2 regions of the Alteromonas sp. Mac1 genome follow, and region 2 is predicted to be linked to the other one. Evidence: predicted binding sites of a transcription regulator. Region 2 holds the regulator's gene; the other holds the start of a gene.

Region 1 (7,402 bases), 1.8 Mb from region 2:
GGCAGCTTTTTCAATAACACGCCACACAAGCTAAGTAATAAAAAGCAGGCAACTGGAATAGCCATTAACACATAACCAATCGTGGATGATAACCATAAGTCACGCACATCATCATGCAAGGTTAAGTTTGCGAGGCTTACCGCCACTATGCCTATTGAAAGGGCAAACAACCCTCTGCGTGCCCAATAATAGGCTTTGGCTTGTAAGTCGTTCTCAGCTTTTAATATTAGCCAGCACGAGCCAATAAAAGCATAAGCAGCCGTTACCCCGATAGCCGACAGTAAGGCAAACCCTTGTGCCCACAAGTCGGTACGTAGGCCGGTAACATAGATGCCTAGCATATAACCTTGTGCCAGCGTGGTAAGTAATGAACCGTACTTAAAGGTAAGATCCCACTTACGTTTATGAACTTGTACTACTTTAGCCCGAAAATCAAAGGAAACGCCACGTAAAATAAGCCCCAATAACATGATAGTTGCAGGGATATATAGGCTTTGAAGTACTTCACTGTGTGCTTCTGGAAAGGCAATAAGTAATAGTCCCACGGCCAATACTAACCAGGTTTCATTGGCATCCCAGTAGGGCCCAATGGAGGCAATCATATCATCACGAAACTTTTCCTCGCGGGGCGGTATTAAAACACCCACCCCTAAGTCGTAGCCATCTAATATGGCGTAGAGCAATACTGCCAGCCCAAGCAGGCCAACATAGATATTCCCCAAGGTTTCTGCTGATACATTTTCAAATAACATAGCGGCTCCTTAAGTGTTCGCCGGCGACATTTTGCTGGCTTTGGCCATTTCACGCTCTTCTGTAGAAATTTCTTCAATTTCAACAGCGCGGCGACACATCAGCATTAGCGTTCCCATATAAGCGAACAGCAAAATAGTATAAATCGTGGCGTACATAGTGAACGAGAAAGCGATATTCGCAGGAGGCAGTGTTGTTACCGCTTCTTGAGTACGTAAAACACCACTAACCAGATAAGGTTGCCTTCCAATTTCAGTCACATACCAGCCGGCTAAGGTTGCAATCCAGCCGCTGAATGCCATGCCAGCGAATACACGCTTAAGCCAAAGCGGGAAAGACTTCCCTCTAAGCAAGTAACTACTACCAAGCCATGAAACCGCCAACATTAAAAAGCCCATGCCTACCATCACCCGAAACCCGAAGAACACAGGTGCTACTGGGGGATGTTCGCCTTTAAAGTCGTTCAGGCCTTGAATTTTGCCATCCATTTTATGGGTTAAAATTAGACTGGCGCCGTTGGGTACTGGTATTTCAAAGTGATTTTCTCTGCTTTCTTCATCCGGAATGGCAAACAGCAGTAAGGGCGCGCCTTCAGTGGTATCCCAAAGGCCTTCCATTGCGGCAACTTTCTGCGGTTGATGCTCGAGGGTATTTAACCCATGCATATCGCCTGCAAAAATCTGCAAAGGAATAAGCACTGCAGCGGTATAGGTGGCGGTTTTAAGGGCAAGCTTTGGCGCAAGTTTGTCATCGCCTTTCAGCATACGGTAGGCCGATAAGCCAGCTATTAAAAAGCTGGCCGTCAGTCCCGAGGCTAACATCATGTGCACAAAGCGATAAGGAAACGAAGGATTAAATATAATTTCGCTCCAATCTACGGCATACACAACGCCGTCGATAATTTCATGCCCTTGCGGCGTTTGCATCCAGCTGTTAAGCGCCAGAATCCAAAAGGCTGACATGGTAGTGCCCACCGCCACAATCAATGTTGAAAGGGTGTGCAACCAATTAGGTACCCGACGAATACCAAACAACATAATACCTAGGAACGTGGCTTCTAAGAAAAACGCAGTAAGAACTTCGTAACCTAGTAGTGGGCCCGCCACATTACCCACCCGCTCCATAAAGCCGGGCCAGTTAGTACCAAATTGGAAAGACATGGTCACGCCACTTACCACACCAAGTGCAAAGCTAAGTGCGAATACGCGCACCCAGAAGCGGTACATCCGCATCCATACTGGGTGACCGGTTACATTTGAGCGAAACTTGAAGTAGAAAAGAAACCATCCCATTGCCATGGTGATAGTCGGAAACAGAATATGAAAACTAATATTTAATGCAAATTGTAAACGAGACAGCAAAAACGCATCCACAGATAGTCTCCTTAATTAACGGAATTTTTTCCCGGTAGAATTTTGTCTTTCAGTTCTAACATACGGCCAACACCCGAGCCGAGTTTCATCAAGGTGTTAAGTTTATCTGGCCCTAGGTTTTGAAGCTCTTGTGACCACGCGGTTACCGACTCTAATAAATCGTGAATTTCATTCAGCTTATCTTGCGCATTGGCTTCAGTTTTGTTGGCGGGAGTATCTAGTAATAAATCCCGCAATAAACTCATGGTGGGGTCTATTTCGCGCTTGCGGCGCTCTTCGAATACGCGGTTTGCAAGGGTCCAAATGTCTCCGCCTGCAATAAAGAACTCTTTTCGTTCACCAGGAACAAGATGCTGTTTTACCAAGCGCCACGACTGTAACTCCTTCAACCCCATGCTGGTGTTACCGCGAGATATATTTAGCGCGTCGGCAATTTCTTGCGCTGAGATGGGCTCATCAGCAAGTACAATAAGTGCCAAAATTTGGCCCACAGTGCGATTAAAGCCCCAACGACTGCCCATTTCACCGAAGTGCATAACCGCAGAAGTAATAAGTGGTGTCATTTTCATATCTATACCTGCTGAACTTTCAGAAATTACTGAAAGTTTATGCTGAAGTTTGATTGAGATCAACAAATATCAGATGAAAATTATGTTAGGAGGAGTACGAAAACATTTAAATGAGCAGTCGAATCTTATATATGTGATATGAGAGCTCAGTGGTTTTTTATCGGGTTAATTGCTTACGGCAAAAAGTGCAACGCAAGAGAGCGTGGCGACACTATCTTAATAAGCGTAAAATTCAGCAAGAATTAAGTCTTAAATTTATGCTTCGATATGTTGTTAAATTTAATAAATAGATGCTATAAAAAACCTTAAATGGAATAGAAAACGCGATGTTGAGGCCTATTGCTTTTACACGCTAAAAATTAGGGATTGATTTTGAAGATATTTTCTGCGTTATTATGCGTGTCATTGATAATGTTAAGCGCTTCCTCTTTTGGCAACAGCAAAGAAGTTAAAGCCGCCAAGATAATAAAAAATGCTAATAAAGTGGAAGATGCCTTCACTTCTCGCGGTGGCATGGAAGGTTGGACAAGAGTTTCATATATAATAGATAAAGACGGAACAACGAAAGATATCGTTGTTTTTGATTATTCAGGTAAAGAAAGGTATGTAACAAAAGCCACTAAACTAGTTAAAAACCTACAATATTCCCCTGCATTAATTAACGATAAACCAGTAACAAGTGCTCAAATTTTGTTTGTTAAACACACATACTCAGAGGCTGGTCATAGTGAAGGCAGCGTCACACCTGCCTTTGCAAAAGAATACCAAGCTATAATAGACGCACTTACTAGCCCTTCCGCTAATATGCCTAGCATAAAAATATCCATAGACGAATTGGTAGAAGATCATACTAAAAATTTAAACGAACATGCTTTAGCGGCATGGTTAAAATCTATCTATTATTATAAAAATGAAGATTTTTTAGAATATATGCGCCAATCTCAAATTACGGTAGATTTATACGAATACCTACCTATAGCGATATTGGCTAAGTCTACGGTTAATCTTTTTCAGTCACAGCTTTACTACGGTAATTTCAAAGGTGCCTCTGAAACCCTTGCGCGTATGGGAAGCGTTGATGGCCTCAATTTATCTCAACAAACCCATCAACAATTTGCCGACGCGCTTAAGGCTTCTAAGGCGACTGAATCATCAAATGTTACTAAAGGTCAGCTCAGTAGTTTAGGCGCGTGGTCTCAAGCATATGAATTTTCAACATTCAAAGTTGACGTGTCTCAAGGGAGTGTTGATTCAGTGGAACTTAGATGTAATGACTATCAACAAAAATATGTAGAAGGTTGGGAGAACCAAATAGATTTTCCGGCGCAAACTTCTGATTGTATTTTGTTAATCAGAGGGGACGCGGGTTCAACATTTGATATTCTTGAAATTACGAGTTGAATAATCTCGAAAGCGAGCGCTGATAAGCACATTGATTACAATGCCGCTCTTCTCAAGTGCGAGTACAAGGCGCTGTCAAAGCGGCCAATGAGAGCGGCTAAAAAGAGCAGCGAAAGAGCTACCAACGTCTAATCATGGTTTTATAAACATCAGGGTCGAGTAGGCTTTCTCGCTGGCTTTTTACGCCATCAAGCATAGCCATTGCTTCAGCTTTAGACTCATACGTGACGCCATCAATGACGTAAACACTGTTATCGCCAGGTAATGCTTTATCTAATGGGTAGGCGATAGGTGTATCCAATGCCACAAGGCTCACGCTAGTTTCACCAATATAGTCAGCGATACCATCGTTATTTATATCTTTGGAAAGCCACGGTAGCCCTAGAATTTTATTGTAACTGCCATCCTGCTGCATAACTTGAATCGTTTGTTCAAACGCGTCAATAGTGGCCTTAGCATTCGGTGTATTGTCGCCAAGCGCTAATGAAAAACCTGCGTTCATTAATGCTGCTGAAGACACGTGTAAAAGTTCTTCGCCGTCTTTTTCAAGCAGCAAGTTAAATTCTTCAATAAGTAATCGGGTAGTAATAAGGTACGGGGCTCTGTCATCAGCTAACTGCTTAAAGGCGTCGTACGTGCTGGGATTACGCGACCACTTTACCTCTTTGAGCAAACGAAACTTCGGCGTATTAGCAAAACGGTTTTCTATTGCCACACGACTGTTTTTTAAATGCGGTACCAGCATGACTTCTTCAACATCGTATTTTTTAGCGGTAGCATATAAATAGATGGGTAAGTAGGGGGCTGAAAGGGTAACGGCGTCTTTTCTTTCACCTAAATCTATATAGGCGAACTCGCCATCTACTTTACCGGAGCGCACCGCACTACCCAAGAAGGCATCGCGCATAACCTGAAGCTCTAGATTGGTTTGCATTCGCGAGAACGCCGCTTCAACAATAGACGTTAGTCTTGAAGGTTCGCCCTCATCGCTTACGTAAGTTTCAAATGGTGCTGCGGCAAGTGTGACACTATTTGCCTTTAACGGCGCCACAACTATGATAAAACTTAATAAAGCGATGACTCTCACCAACACGGGCGACATCTCCTAAACAACGTTATTATTATCTATTGGCGCTATTACTTTTTAACAAGTATAGCTGTTACTGGCCAAAACTGCCTGCAGCGCCTGGGAATACAACTGGGCTTTCAATACCATCGTTGTTCACGCTGGCAACCCCGAAAAAGTAGTTATCTATCACTACGTTTTCTAGTGTAGCTTCGTTCACCTTACCAACAAACTTACTGAATTCCCATTGCGGTGCATCGGTATGACGCCAGTAAACTTTGTAGCCCGACAGCTGAGGGTTTTGTGCTGTATCTGCCGCTTCCCACATTAATGTGGTAGAGGGCTGAACGGCGCCTTTAATGGTGACTTTGGCAGGCGGATTCGGTGCCCAAGCCATAGCCGCTAGCGATACTGCGTTTAAGCCAGTAAGCTTGGCTGCGTAGTCAAAATTCACACCATCTAAGGTATCGCCATATTTGATACCGTCTTCTTCTCTAAGGTCTTGATGCTGGCGAGTGTAATTTTCATTGGTTTCCATAATACGAATACCGGGAAAACCTAAATCGTTGAAAGGGCGATGATGTCCACCACGACCAAAGCGATCTAGTCGATAAATGACCATGGTGTCTAGATTCTCAATGTATTGATCGGCAATGTTATCGATGTATCTTGCTAAGTTTCTGCTTGGTGAATCTACTTCGCCACCGGTGAAGCGGCGGGTGCGAGCTTCACCTGTAGTTTCGGTTACTCGGGTGCCTTCAGCAAATATACGCGCAGTGGTGTTGTTGATAACCCCGTTAACGCCTTCAATGTTGCCTATCATGTCATTGTTCAATACCGCTTTTAACCGCCAACCGTCTTTTTGTACTTGGTTTGCCATAATGCGCCCACCAAACAAGCCTTGTTCTTCACCTGCCAGTGCGGCGTACACAATGCTGCCGTTAAATGTATATTTCGATAATATGCGTGCGGCTTCCAGTGTGCCAGCTACACCAGACGCATTGTCGTTTGCGCCAGGTGAGTCTGATGTGAAATCCATCACATCAGATACGCGAGAATCTATATCACCCGACATCATGACGTAACGTTCTGGATCGGTACTGCCGCGTTGAATAGCAATAACGCTTACAACGTCGACAGGGTCAGGAATGCGCTTCTCACCGCTAATGGTTTCAGACTGAAAGTACACTTCTAAGCAACCGCCACATTCAGCTGATATTTTTTCAAACTCAGCCTTAATCCAGCGCCTTGCTGCCCCAATGCCGCGGGTGTCAGATTCGGTTTCAGATAAAGTATGTCGTGTACCAAAATTCACAAGTGTGGTGATATCGTTTTCAATACGTTTTGGGGAAATGTCTTCGGCAATTTTATACAAGGATTGCTGCTGCGCACTTTGCGCCTGCGCGGTAAATGCAAAAGTAAGGGGCAGTGCAGCTAACGCTGAAATTTTTACGAATGTAGGAATGCTTTTTATCATTGTTTTCTCCATTTCTTTTTTACCACCATACTGGATACGAGAGAAAGCAACAAATGGGGTTAACGTGTGGAGAAGTTAATGGTCGATAACAGCCTATAATAGAAAGGGCATGCTTGATAGCGTGCCCTTTTTGTATGTATCGAGTGTAACAAAACTAGGTGCTGTTTATGCTAACTATGAAATAAGCACATAACTTACCTAAATAAACGCGAAAGCATCGCCAAATAGGTTTTCTACTTTTAGGCCGCGAACGGTAAAGTCTTCACGCACAGTCTTGGCCATTTCAAAACGTCCAGCGACATACACTTGCATGTGTTCGAAATCCGTATGGTCTGCCAATACAGCATGGTGAACCCATCCTGTTCTACCTTTCCAGTCGTCTTCGGCAAATTCAACCACAGGAACAAACGTAAAGTTATCGTGCTTGGCCGCGAGTGCATTTAACGCTTCTGATAGATATAAATCACCGGCATGACGGCCTCCCCAATAAAGGGTAATAGGCGTTTTATCGCCACTGTGCAGGTGCTGCTGTAATATAGAATAGGTGTAGGAAAAGCCTGTGCCTCCAGCGATTAATACCATCGGCAAGCCATTTGATTGCAAAAAGGCTTGACCGTTATTTACGCTAAGGCTAATTTCGCCTTCTTCTTTCATACGACTCAACACTTCACCGGCAAAGGTGTTGCCAGGCTCTGCGCCAATGTGAAGTTCAATGCGTGAACTATCAAAAGCGGCATTGGCGATAGAAAAGGGGCGCTTGTCTTTT
Region 2 (7,402 bases):
CTACGCCTACACTTTCAAGGTATTCAGGAAGGACGTGCTCTGGAAATCCTGGCTGCTTTTGATCAAGGTTAACCGCAATAATGTCAAAATTAATTGGCGCAATGCGCTTTAAAAACATGAGAATATCAAGCATAGCGTAACTGTCTTTGCCGCCAGACAAGCACACCATTACTTTATCGTTGTTTTCAATCATGCCGAAATCAGCAATCGCTTTGCCTACATTTCGACGAAGTCGTTTTTGTAGCTTGTTAAAGCTGTATTTTTGTTTGTTTTGAGACGCGGTTAACGGAGCGTCCGCACGGTTTGTGCCTGCACTGGTCATATCAATAGCTTGGTTACTGCGAAAAAAGCTATTATACAGTAATGAAATAAAATTGAATGTGCGAGGTTAAGATTTTTTGTATCTTGTTGGCACTCGCTGCTAACAAATGCGGCTATAACCCGATAGTGGTTAAGGCTATAAAGCTGCGCTAGCAAACCGCGCCAACAGGCTGTGTTCGAACGTGTTAGAACTAGCGTGAAAGGGGCGAAATAAAACCGTCTGGTTTTATTGCCAGTACATCACACACCAGTTCATCTATAACATGTTCAGCAGTGTTACCTATAAGGGCTGCAGAAATACCTACTCGGCCAACCGTACCTATTATCACGAGTTCTGCATCTATATCTTTGGCTATTCTTGGAATGACTTTTTCAGGCAGACCTTCTTTCACGTAACAGCGCTCGCTATCAATAGCATACTTTTCGCTGTGTTTGTTCATCTCAAGTTCGTGATGGTGCTTTACGGCGTTGTTGTACGAATCAGGGTCGAACTCAGGAACTTCAATAGCGATATTAAGCGGTGTAGCAGGGTAGCTATTTACCAGATTTACGTTGCCACTGAGTAACGCGGCATAATCGTTAGCAATAACGGTGATTTTGTCGTTAAGTAGCGCATGTTCGTCATCTTCACTACCTACATTTACCGCGGCAATAATTTCACCATTGTCAGGCCATTCATGATCTTTAACTAATAATACGGGGGAGGGGCATTTTCTAAGTAGGTGCCAGTCTGTTGGAGTGAAAATAACAGAAGCTAAATCGTCATGGCGTTTGGTTGCTTTAACAACCAAGTCTATATTGTTATCTATTACGTAATGCACCACAGCTTCAAAGGCGCGGTTGTTCCATTCAACAACAATATCGGTTTTTTCAAACCCTAAATCACTAAGGGTTTTACGTAACCAACCCGCATGTTCTTTGGTAACCGCATCGCGCATTGCTTCGCGATCATCAGGGCTGAGCATGGTAGTCATATCATAAGATAAATCGTAAACCACCAGCATAGCGGTGACAGAAGCCCCTGTCTTTTTGGCAAGTTCGTATGCACGGCTAAGCGCAGGTTGAGTATCACTATCGGCTTCAATGACCGCTAAAATACGTTCATACTTAATCATAACCCCTCCAAACATTTTTAGAATTTTGGTTGCTACAATTTAAGTGTAATACCTATTTGCTATTACGTAACTTGTTTTAGATCAAAAGCTTTAAAGATTAGCTATTACAGGCAATATTAGGTGCAACCACAGACGTTAAACGTTGCGACATCTCATCAAAATCTAAAATAGTAATGAGTTTACCGTCCACCTGAATAATATTTTCTTTTTGAAAACGGCTTAGTAGGCGGCTAATGGTTTCAATAGTTAAACCAAGGTAGTTTCCAATTTCATTTCGCGTCATCGTAAGGTGAAATTCTTTGTTTGAAAATCCACGCTCTTCGAAACGTTGAGAAAGCTGTGAGAGGAAATACAATAAACGTTCTTCTGCTGAGCGCTTGTTAAGCAACATCATGAGATCATGATCTTGTTTAATTTCTGCACTCATAAAACTCATTATTTGATGTCTTAACTTGGGGAATTGAACTGACATCTCATCTAACGTTTCGTAGGGCAATTCGCACACCATCGCAGTTTCTAATGCCTGAGCATAACTTTGATGCTTGTTTTCCCGTAAGGCGTCAAAGCCGATAATATCGCCAGGAAAGTGAAAACCTGTAATCTGCTCTTCACCATCTGAATTGGTGACGAAAGACTTAAAAGAGCCTGTGCGGACTGCGTAAAGAGAGTTAAATGTATCTCCTGACTTTACCAGTAAGTCGCTCTTGTGGAGAGGTTTCTTTCGCTCAATAATATCATCTAAAGATTCAATTTCAGTCTTGTTTAGCGCAACGGGCAAACACAAATGGCTGAAACTGCAATTTTGACAATGAATTGAGAATTGGCTTCCTTTGCTCATAGGTTAAAACTATAAATAGTGTCGACTTACTATAATCTTACTCTTTTGTTTATGAAATTGCTGCATAAATTAAAAAGAGCGCGTAAATAGCCAATATTCCTGAAAAGCATTGCCTTACCACGGGGTGCCTAAAACCGGCTATAAGGTACTGACTACCTGCGCTTGCTGCTAGCAAGGTGGGCAGGGTACCTAATCCAAAAAATAGCATAATAGCTGCGCCATCAACGGCCGAACCTGAAGCTAACGACCATGTCAGTGTTGAATAAACTAATCCGCAGGGAAGCCAGCCCCATATAAAACCGTAAGGCAGCGCATAGGCTGGACTTTTGAACGGAAGAAAGCGTTTAGATAGGGGCTGAATGGCTTTAAATAATCCGCGTCCCATTGCTTCAATGTAATTTAAGCCCTGCCACCACTTACCCAAGTAACAGGCTAAAAGCAGCAGCATAATGCCACTAATCAAAGACAAAACAGGTTTAGCAATAGGTACAAATTCGGTGGCCATTTGGCCAACAGCGCCTGTAATAGCGCCGGCTAGGGTGTAGCTGATTATACGACCAAAATTATAAGCAAGAGTGTAAGGCAAAGCGGCTTCATTACTTGGTGTTACTGTACGAAGTGCAGCAACAATGCCGCCGCACATGCCTACGCAATGCACACCGCCCGCAATACCAATGAAAAAGGCAGAGAATATATTAATCTCTGTCATCAGTTTCTTTGCGTTGTTGCAACTGCTTACGTTGCTCGGCTAGTTTCTTTTCATCACCTGACAAATCATCATCAAACAAAATGCTATAGCCCTGTCGGTCGAGATCTTCAAACTGGTTAGTTTTCACTGCCCAGAAAAAGATAACCAGCGCCAACGCAACAATGATGATAGCGATGGGAATTAATACGTAAATGATGCTCATATTATTTACTTAATAACCTAGTTGAATTGGTGACCACAATAATACTACTGAGCGACATGCCAACCACGGCCATCCAGGGAGAGAGTAACCCCGATACCGCAAAGGGGAGAATAATAATATTGTAACCTACCGACCATGCGATGTTTTGCTGAATTTTACGCTTTGCTTGTTGGGCCACTGAAAATAAGGTGGGTACCGACAGCAGGCTGTCTCCTAGCAAAATAACATCGGCAGCTGTTTTCGCTACATCGGTGGCATTTCCTACGGCAACTGCCACATCAGCGCTAGCAAGAACAGGGGCATCATTTATACCGTCGCCCATCATCATGACTTTGCGACCTTGCTTTTGCAAAGTATGCACTTGAGAATACTTTTGCTCTGGCGACAAGCCACCTTTTGCTATGTTAATCGGTAAGCCTGCAGTAAGTGTATCAACGTTTGTCTGAGTATCGCCACTTAGTACCACGAGTTGATGTTCATCCAATGCGGTGAGCGTGGCTAAGGCATCTTGACGCAAACTATCATTTACGCAGAACGCGGCCATTAATACACCATCAGCACACAAAAACACGTTTGCCGGTATATCTACTTTTGAGGTAGTTGATAAGTTACAAAATACGGCTGAGCCCATAGTAAAAACTACATTGTTTATCTCACCACTAATGCCGCCACCAGGTGTAACGATAAATCCGTTAATATTATTAGTTGGGGTTTTATTGTGTGACTCAACAGCTTCGTTATCAAAGGCACGAGCAATAGGGTGTTCAGAACGAGACTCTAACAAAGCGGTAAGCGCCATTACCTGCACCGGATCTACGCCTTTAGCAAACCAGCGCTGTTGTAGTGAGAACTTACCTTCTGTCAGTGTGCCGGTTTTATCAAGAGCGATGGTATCAATATCGGTAAGCTGCTCTAACGCGTCAGCACGCTTTAATAAAATGCCCTGACGATTCAGCTTAGCCATAGCGCAAGTTAACGCTGAAGGTGTGGCTAAGCCTAGCGCACAGGGGCAGGTTGCCACTAGTACAGAGATGGTGATCCAAAAAGCGTCTACACTACCAGCAAAAGTCCAATAACCATAGGTAAGTGCAGATATAAGCAGCACCGAGAACACAAAATAACGAGAAAAGTTATCGGCAATTTGAGCCGCTTTTGGCTTGCTTGCCATCGCGCTAGCTTGCAAGCGTACTATTTGATTGACCAAAGCATGCTTTAAGCTTTGAGTCACTTTAACCGTTAATGTGCCATCTTGATTTACCGTACCGCCATATACTAAATGGCTGGCCGATTTGCTAACCGGGTTAAATTCTCCAGTTAACATAGATTCATCAACCGCGGCAGTGCCATCTAGCACAATACCATCCACAGGAATGGTCTCACCGGGTTTTACTAGTACCACATCATTAGGCACTAAAAGCTTCGCCAAACACTGAGCAATGCTGCCGTCACTTTCAATTTTTGATGCAGAGACAGGAATATACTGCATCATGTTAGCCGAAATTTGCGCCGCTCGGTGCCTGCTTCTATGTTCCAAAAACCGGCTTAAAAGCAGTAAAAAGATAAACATGCAGATAGATTCAAAATACACTTCACCTTGCTCTAGCAAGGTCGAACGTAAACCCGCAAAGTAGGTACCAAATACAGCAAGGGTTACAGGCACGTCCATATTTACGGTTCTTGCGCTTATGGCCTTTAAAGCACCTAAATAGAACGCGCTACCTGAATAGACGACAACGGGTGTGGTAAGGGTAAGTGCTACCCAATAGAAGTATTGACGGGTTTCTTGTTCAATGGCACCAAACCAATCGAAGTAAAGCCCGGCCATTAACATCATCACCTGCATGGTCATAATGCCGGCTAAACCTAACTTTTTAATAAACGACTTTTGCTCACGTTTATAGCTAGCTTCATGTTCATCGGGGTGAAACGGTGAACCAACATACCCTATGCGTTTTAATGTGGTGAGTATTTGGCTAAGTTTAATAACACTGGGTTCCCAGGTTATTAATGCGCGGCGCTCTTGAACATTTACGGCTACTTGGGCAATGCCTGCAACTTTAGACAGTTGTTTTTCAATCAACCAACCACACGCGGCACAAGTAATGCCTTCAAGGGTTAGCTGTATTTGTTTGTGTTGGCCTTCATCGAAAACAAACTCTTCTTGAAGAGCTGGGTCGTCATAAACGTTGAGCGCAGATAGGCTTTCTAAAATACCGTCGTCAGATTTTTGCGCCGGCTCAGTACGAAACTGATAGTAGTCTTCCAAGCCATTATCAACGATGGCTTGCGCAACGGCTTGGCAACCAGGGCAGCATAGCTGCCTAGTTTCACCTAATATTACTGCTTCGTATTTGTGTGTTGCATCGTTAGGTAACGCGCAATGGAAACAAAGATTCTCGCTCATTACGGGTTAAACTTGATGGCGCCAGAGTAGGGAAGTTGAAGCGTATTTTGTACTTTCCAACTATCATCAACAGGAGAAAGCGAGACCTGCCATTTACCCGTTAGGTCTTTTTCAACAAAGCCGCGGTAAATACCATTCGCATCACGACTTAATAATACACTCGCATCACGTTCTTCCATGGTTACATGGTAAAAATTCAGTTTAAGAGCGTTTCCTTCTGCTGGAATACCAGAATGAAACTTTACAGAGATACTGCCATCGGTAATGGTTAAGTCTGTTGTAATATTTTTGCGTTTTGCGATGGCTTCTTTATCTAGCCGTGCATTGATGGCTTTACCTTCTTTGTAGTAATCGTCTACCACTAAGCTATCTTCAGTTGAAATAGCCAGTTTCAATAACACGCCACCCATTACTAATGTAATTAAGGGAACGGCAATAAGGAACCAGGGCCAGAATTGTTTATACCAAGGTGTATTCATTAATTATTTCAACTCGTTTACTACAGGAAAACCGGCGCGATAGGAAAGATATGGCATCCAGTTGAATAAGGTTATTTTCTCATAAAAAAAGCCCCGTGATAACGAGGCTTTTTAGCATTATTGTTGGTTATACGAATTTAGTCGTTAGAAAGACTATAAACGTACGATGCAACAACGTGGATTTTGTCATCACCCAAAGTTTTCTTGAATGAAGGCATAACACCATTTCGGCCGTAGGTTAACGTTTCAGTAACCGCACGATGGCTTCCGCCATATAACCAAATGTTGTCAGTCAGGTTAGGCGCACCAAGTGCTTGGTTACCTTTACCGTCCATACCATGACAAGCAGCACATGCAGCAAAGCGAACTTTACCTGCATCAGCAAGTTGCTGGTCAACATCACGCCCGCTTAGGCTTAATGCGTACTCAACAACTTCTTCGATGCCTTTCTCACCCATGACATCTATCCATGCAGGCATAGCGGCTTTACGGCCTAATGTTAAGGTTTCAACAATTTTTGCACCCGAACCACCGTATAACCAATCGTTATCAGTGAGGTTGGGGAAACCGCCGTTTTGGCCACGAGCATCAGAACCATGACACTGAGAGCAGTTTTGCATAAACAAACGCTGTCCCACTTTGTTCGCTTCAGGGTCTTTTGCTAGCTCCTCAACAGGAATTTGTGCATACGCTTCAAAAATTGGGTCGAACTTTTCAGCCGCATAATCCAATTCTCGATCGTATTCTACAAACTTGCCTTGCTCTTTTGCATCAACACGCGCTTGCGCCGATTCTTCAAGCGTCAATATGCCTTGGTTTGAGCTCTTCCAGCCAAATAAGCCTTCGTACGAACCCAATCCAGGATAAAGGGCAAGATAGATAAAACCCCAAATGATTGTCATGTAGAACATGATTGTCCACCAGCGAGGAAGGTTGTTATTCAACTCCTCGATGCCGTCAAATTCATGCCCCATTGATTCTCCCTCTGGCACGCCTGTTTGATTGGACAAACACCAGCGCAGAAGGAAATAGCAACCAATGATTAACCCTAGGGTTATCACTGAAATCCAAATTGTCCAAAACATACTCATAAGTTCGAGACTCCTGCTAATCTTCTTTTGATTTTTCTTTGTCTTCGTCTGCGAAAGGCAAATTCGCCGCTTCATCAAACTTTTGCTTGTTGCGGCTACTAAAAGCCCACCAAACTATGCCAATGAAACTAACAAAGACGATGACAGTAAAAATGCTACCTACTATTCCTTGATCCATATTATTTCAAATGTGTGCCAAGAGATTGTAAATATGCAATAAGGGCTTCCATTTCAGATTTACCC

Evidence for each region. Region 2 encodes FNR, which switches genes on or off when oxygen is low (the NO sensors DNR and NnrR bind a similar motif). Its sites were predicted from a motif close to TTGATCTAGATCAA; they were not measured.
Region 1: the regulator FNR is predicted to act here: its motif matches at 2,742-2,755, upstream of AV939_RS17695 (GbsR/MarR family transcriptional regulator).

Annotation. Positions count from the first base shown of each region.
Region 1 is NZ_CP013932.1:4,180,556-4,187,957, reverse strand. Features, by position in the region: gene AV939_RS17705 (cytochrome d ubiquinol oxidase subunit II) at 1-752, opposite strand, end outside; gene AV939_RS17700 (cytochrome ubiquinol oxidase subunit I) at 762-2,123, opposite strand; gene AV939_RS17695 (GbsR/MarR family transcriptional regulator) at 2,135-2,692, opposite strand; gene AV939_RS17690 (energy transducer TonB) at 3,065-4,093, shown strand; gene AV939_RS17685 (substrate-binding periplasmic protein) at 4,212-5,195, opposite strand; gene AV939_RS17680 (M28 family metallopeptidase) at 5,254-6,636, opposite strand; gene fre (NAD(P)H-flavin reductase) at 6,835-7,402, opposite strand, start outside.
Region 2 is NZ_CP013932.1:1,333,801-1,341,202, reverse strand. Features, by position in the region: gene ttcA (tRNA 2-thiocytidine(32) synthetase TtcA) at 1-322, opposite strand, end outside; gene uspE (universal stress protein UspE) at 513-1,436, opposite strand; gene fnr (fumarate/nitrate reduction transcriptional regulator Fnr) at 1,534-2,274, opposite strand; gene AV939_RS05510 (sulfite exporter TauE/SafE family protein) at 2,324-2,983, opposite strand; gene ccoS (cbb3-type cytochrome oxidase assembly protein CcoS) at 2,970-3,185, opposite strand; gene AV939_RS05500 (heavy metal translocating P-type ATPase) at 3,187-5,589, opposite strand; gene AV939_RS05495 (FixH family protein) at 5,589-6,068, opposite strand; gene ccoP (cytochrome-c oxidase, cbb3-type subunit III) at 6,206-7,159, opposite strand; gene AV939_RS05485 (cbb3-type cytochrome oxidase subunit 3) at 7,176-7,337, opposite strand; gene ccoO (cytochrome-c oxidase, cbb3-type subunit II) at 7,339-7,402, opposite strand, start outside.